Regions from separate parts of the Psychromonas saccharinae genome, predicted to be linked through region 1. Evidence: predicted binding sites of a transcription regulator. Region 1 holds the regulator's gene; the other holds the start of a gene.

Evidence for each region. The regulator sigma-54, encoded in region 1, starts transcription at its own class of promoters, with help from an activator protein. The targets are predictions, from matches to a motif close to GTTGGCACGNNNNTNGNNT.
Region 2: the regulator sigma-54 is predicted to act here: its motif matches at 1,645-1,663, upstream of norV (anaerobic nitric oxide reductase flavorubredoxin).

The regions. Positions count from the first base shown of each region.
Region 1 covers NZ_CP195153.1:3,189,063-3,192,283, reverse strand. The annotation lists gene ptsN (PTS IIA-like nitrogen regulatory protein PtsN) at 1-316, opposite strand, end outside; gene ACR30L_RS14295 (RNA polymerase factor sigma-54) at 534-1,979, opposite strand; gene lptB (LPS export ABC transporter ATP-binding protein) at 2,016-2,741, opposite strand; gene lptA (lipopolysaccharide transport periplasmic protein LptA) at 2,747-3,221, opposite strand, start outside.
Region 2 covers NZ_CP195153.1:1,058,821-1,062,041, forward strand. The annotation lists gene norR (nitric oxide reductase transcriptional regulator NorR) at 1-1,506, opposite strand, end outside; gene norV (anaerobic nitric oxide reductase flavorubredoxin) at 1,711-3,210, shown strand; gene norW (NADH:flavorubredoxin reductase NorW) at 3,207-3,221, shown strand, end outside.

The DNA of each region.
Region 1 (3,221 bases):
CAGGAACGAATATCGCGAACAGTATATCCACTTTGTTACCGTCATAGGAATCATAATCAATAGGTGTTTCACATTGTATAAAAACTGCTGTCGCAGGTAAGCTGCTGTCAATTTTTACGTGCGGAATTGCAATACCCGAGCCTACGCCCGTAGAACCAATTTTTTCGCGACTAATGAGATCATTAAAAAGTCTCTGTGCATCGATATCCAGTTTTTCCGCTGCAATATGACTGATTATTTCGAGTGCAGATTTTTTACTGGTACAACGTACTTGACTAAATACAGAGTCTTTAGTTAATAGGGTCGATATTTTCATATTTTAATCTACTTTAGCTGCGATATTAAGAAGCGCGAAAGTTTAGCAGTTTACAGGTAAATACGTATCAAGAAATACTCATTTTTTTAATATTAATTAAAAATTTAACAACCTGTAGAGAAAACTTTATGGATAACGCTAGGATATCACTGAATTATTTAATTTTATTCGTGTTCACCTCGCTTTTAATACATAAGTGAACATCGAATTAAAGTTGTTAGAGTAATTGTTTTCGTTGATTAGAAGGTGGGATACCTAACGACTCTCGGTATTTTGCAATCGTACGACGCGCTACTTTTATACCTTGTTCCTCAAGTAATTTACTTATTTTATTATCACTTAAAGGTTTTGTTGTTAGTTCTGCACTGACGAGCTTTTTAATTAAAGCGCGAATAGCTGTTGATGAACATTCACCACCACTTTCTGTTGCAACGTGGCTAGAAAAGAAGAATTTAAGTTCATAAATACCTCTTGGTGTATGCATAAACTTCTGCGTAGTTACACGAGAAATAGTCGATTCGTGCATGTCTACTGCAAAGGCAACATCATTTAATACCATTGGTTTCATTGCTTCATCGCCGTATTCAAAAAAGGCTTGTTGTTGTTGAACAATACAATTAGACACTTTTAAGAGTGTTTCATTACGACTTTCTAAGCTTTTAATAAACCATTTTGCTTCTTGTAAGTGGCCCTTAATAAATTGTGAATCACTTTTACTAATATTACCTTTACATAAATTAGCGTATTGGGTGTTGACCGATAGGTTTGGATCACAGTCTGGATTTAATGAAACACGCCATTGTCCTGCTATTTTTTTTACGTAAACATCGGGGACAATATATTGTGCATGTGATTCTTCAATTTGATTGCCAGGACGAGGCTCTAAACTTTGAATTAAACGCATAACTTCAGCAAGTTGCGCTTCTTTTAATTTTGTTTTTCTAGCCAATGTGCGGTAATCGCGATTTGCCAATAAATCCATATGGCACTCTAATACCATTTGCGCTTCGGCTAGCCATTCAGTATCGGGGGCTAAATGTTGAAGTTGAATTTGTAAACACTCTTGGGTGGAACGGGCTGCAACACCAATCGGATCAAAATGTTGAATACGTTTTAATACAACTTGAATTTCATCAAGTTCAAGATCTTCAATATCAACACTTAAGCTTTCTAAAATAGATTCACACGTACTTGTTAAATAACCTGATTCATCAATCGAGTCGATAATAGAAGTCGCAATAAGTTGATCAGTTTCAGAAAAAGGTGTTAGTTCCATTTGCCACAGTAAGTGGTCTTGTAATGTATTTGATGATTCACCTTGATAAACTGTATCTTCACCTTCATAGCTTGCACCACCTGAAGCAACGGAGGTCGTTGGAACTGGGCTATAGGATTCTTCCCAATCAGTTTCCGCAGGAAGATCGTCAGAAAATTCTTGCTTTGTGATTGCTTCCGAAGTATCAATTTGACTACTGTCTTGTTCTTTATGTGCTTCTTCACTGCTTGTTTTGTCATCTTGTTCAAGTAGTGGGTTTTCGTCGAGCGCATTTTGGATCTCTTGCTGCAAATCGAGTGTAGAAAGTTGTAATAATTTAATTGCTTGCTGTAATTGAGGAGTCATGGCGAGTTGCTGACCCATCTTCAATTGTAACCCTTGTTTCATCAAAATATTTTTTCCTCCTATTCAACCATTGTTAGCTTAGAGTGTGAATTCATTGCCTAAATAAACCTGTTTAACTTGATCATTTGCTAAGATTTCATCTTGGGTTCCAATTGCAATAATTTCACCATGGCTAACAATATATGAGTGTTGGCAAACATCCAGTGTTTCACGTACATTATGATCTGTGATTAGTACGCCTAAACCTCTATCCCTAAGCTGTTGAATAATATTTTTAATATCAATAACTGAAATAGGATCAACCCCTGCAAAGGGTTCATCTAAAAGGATAAATTTGGGTTCAGTTGCTAATGCTCGTGCAATTTCTACACGGCGACGCTCTCCGCCCGATAAACTCATTCCTTTATTACTACGTATATGGGTTATATGAAACTCTTCGAGTAACATTTCTAGTTTCTCTAGGCGCTCCGCTTGTGATAACTCTTTACGCATTTGTAAAATGCCCATGATATTTTCAGTTACCGTTAAACGTCTAAAAATAGATGCTTCTTGCGGTAAATAACCAATCCCTTTTTGTGCACGAATGTGCATTGGTTGGTTAGAAAGATCTTCATGGTCTAAAAAAATAGTGCCTGCATTTTGTTTTACTAGGCCAACAACCATATAAAAAGATGTTGTTTTACCTGCTCCATTTGGACCAAGTAATCCTACAATTTCACCGGTTTTCACGGTAATACTAACGCCATTAACAACGGTACGACCTTTATAACTTTTTACTAAGCCTTTTGCTATTAATTCAGCCATTTGATTTATTCTTCTTTATTCGAGTTAGTTGTGTCTTGTTTCGTTTTTTCAAATTGAGAAGGGAGAAAAACAGTATTAACTCGATCTTTATTAGATTCTCCCGTGCCTACAATAAGTTCTTTTGTTTTAAGAAAATAGACTATTTTTGAAGCATTAATTTCACTATCAAGCTGTTTAACTTGTGCACTGCCACTGAGCGTGATTTTCCCCTCCGCAACATTATAACTAATATAATTGGCTTTTGCTGTTAATGGGCGACCATCGTTTTGCGTTTGGTAAAAGGTGGCAGGTAATCCTTCTGCAGTCATCTTTTCGCTATTTATTTTTGTATCTCGTTCAACGGTTAATGTGTTGCTAGTTATTTTGATAGTGCCTTGGGTTAATAACACTTCCTTTGAAAAAATAACTTTATTTTCTGCCATTTTTGCATGCTGTTGTAATGAGCTGACATGAATAGGTTGTGAATAGTCTGATTCGATG
Region 2 (3,221 bases), 2.1 Mb from region 1:
GTGGAGATTGCCTGGATCAAGTTTTAGGCGTTTTGCCGTTGTCGCCCAATTATTGCCATTTTCTTTATAAGCTTGTTGAATAACACCCGATTGAAATTTATCCGTGGCTTCTCGTAACCCTGTTTTAATGGTTGAAGTGGGTTCATTAGATGATAGTGTGGGTGATTGTGTTTGAGAATCATCAATATTGAGCTGAAAATGTTTTTTTTGTAAAAGAAGAAAGGAGTCAATTGCCTGTGATTTAGCAATGACGGCTGCACGGTTGATTGCATGTTCTAATTCTCGGACATTGCCAGGCCAGTCATAATGTTGAATAAGCCCGATCGCTTCTGGTTCTATACTAATATTATCAAAGCCTAATTTTGCGCGGCAGCGCTCGGCAAAGAATCCCGATAATAAGACAACATCATTATCTCGCTCACGTAATGGTGGAACGTGTACTGGAAATACGTTTAAGCGATGATACAGGTCAGCACGAAATCGTCCTGCTTTGACCTCTTCATGTAATGCTCTATTTGTCGCAGCAACGATACGCGTATTCACTTTTAAACTTTTTTCATCACCAACACGTTGGATATCACCGTATTGCAGGGCGCGTAATAATTTTGCTTGCAATGAGAGTGGCAATTCGCCGACTTCATCTAAGAAGAGTGTGCTGTTATTGGCCAGTTCAAACTTACCCTTGCGATCACTAATTGCACCTGTAAATGCGCCTTTGACATGACCAAATAATTCACTTTCAGCCACAGATTCAGGCAACGCTGCACAGTTCAAATAGATTAAATTATTTTCACTACGTGCTGATTGTTTATGAAGTGCCGAGGCGACTAATTCTTTACCCACCCCTGTTTCACCAGTGATTAAAACAGATAAATCAGTATCTGCAACGGCACTAATATGCGATTGTAATTCGATAATCCCTTGAGATTGTCCGATCATTTCGGTTGGCTGGTAAACAAGAGAATCGAGGTTTTCTTCATGGTTAAAAATACCCACCTGATTTTCGAGTTTTTCCATTAATAACGAAGTATGAAGGCTCGCCGCCACAAGCGCACTAATAATACGTAGATCATCATCGCTAAACTGTTCAAATTGTTCTGGGTTGAATGCATCAATGGTTAGTGCGCCAATAAGGTGGTTATTGGCAAGTAGTGGTAAGCCGATACAGGAATGAATATTCAATTCGCCTTCATGGTTTGGAATTAGCCCATCGTAGGGGTCGGGTAATTGACTATCTGAAGGGAAACGAACGACATCGCCCGCCCGTGCAATTGCTTCTAATCTTGGGTGTTCTTGAATATTAAAGCGTCGACCTAAAACATCATCATAAAGACCATCAATCGCTAGTGGGGCGAACTGTTGATGTTGGAAAGCCAATAATGCAGAGGCATCACAATTGAATAAATTACGGATAGTAAAAAGGAGTTGTTCAAATCGATCTTGGCCTGAAACACTGGTGGTTAGGTCGATGGCTAATTGTGTGAATGCTTTATATTTGCTGTTCATATTAACGATGGCTTCGTTTTGAATTTATAATTGTTATTATGACACTCTCGGTGTTTAAATAACAATAAAAATATAGTGTCTAAATGACATTTACTATCTGGGTTTGTTTATTTGTCCTTTGTAATCAATCATTTAATTTTTGGCTCGTAGTTTGCTATAGAGATAATAACTTTTAATTATTTTTATCATTTTATAGGAACAAGTATGACTATTCATATTAAAAACAATATTCATTGGGTTGGACAACGTGATTGGGAAGTTGAAAATTTTCATGGCATGGAATTTAAATTAACTAAGGGGACGAGTTATAATAGTTATTTAATTCGTGAAGAAAAAAATGTATTAATTGATACTGTTGATCATCGCTTCAGCTTGCAATTTGTTCAAAACCTAGAAGCAGATATTGACCTTAATATAATAGATTATATTGTCATTAATCACGCCGAAGAAGATCATTCCGGTGCCTTGCCAGCATTGATGGCTAAAATCCCTAATACGCCTATTTACTGTACAGAAAATGCAATTGATTCAATTACCGGCCAGCACCATCATTCAGAATGGCACTTTAATATTGTAAAAACCGGTGACACACTTGATATTGGTAATGGCAAGCAGTTAGTTTTTGTAGAAACTCCTATGTTACATTGGCCAGATAGCATGATGACTTACCTTACCAATGATGCAGTGTTGTTTAGTAATGATGCATTTGGTCAACATTATTGTGATGAACATTTATTTAATGATGAAGTCGACCAACATGAATTAAAAGAACAGTGTTTACGTTATTACGCAAATATATTGACGCCTTTTAGTGCACTTGTAACGGCTAAAATTAAAGAGGTACTTAGTTTTAATTTACCGGTTGATATGATCGCAACTGCCCATGGCGTTATTTGGCGTGATGATCCGACCCAAATTATTCATCAATATTTAGAGTGGGCTGATAATTATCAAGAAGATAGAATTACTATTTTTTATGATTCTATGTCGAATAATACACGCATGATGGCGGATGCTATTGCACAGGGAATACATGATATTGATCCTGTTGTTGCAGTGAAAGTATTCAATGTTTCTCGTCAGGACAAAAACGAAATTTTATCTCATGTTTTCCGTTCAAAGGGCATATTAGTCGGCTCTCCAAGCATGAATAATGTCATGATGCCTCAGATAGCTGCGATGTTAGAAGAAATAACTGGATTGCGTTTTAAAGCAAAAAAAGCAGGTGCATTTGGTAGTTATGGTTGGAACGGTGGGGCGGTTGACCGAATTAATACACGCTTAATGGATGCTGGTTTTGAAACGGTTGTTAGTTTAAAAACAAAATGGCGACCTGATGGAAAAGCGATGAACGAATGCCGTGAGCATGGTCGAGAAATTGCAAAAAAATGGGCATTGCATGATATTAGTAATATTCAATCTATTACGACTAAATCAGTGGCACAGAATGGTAAAGTAGCATCCTCCGTTAATAGTACTGAGCCTGTCGCGGCAACGTCTGCCATTGAAACGACCCAAGTTGCAGAAGATCAAAATATGTTATGTACCGTGTGCAATTGGGTTTATGAACCTGTTCTTGGTGAGCCTAATCAAGATGTTGCACCGGGAACGCCGTGGAATGAAGTCCCTGAATTTTTTCTTTGTCCTGAATGTGGACTAGGAAAGGACGTTTTTATTCCTGTAGCACAGAGTAAAGCATCATGAGCGCGCCCATT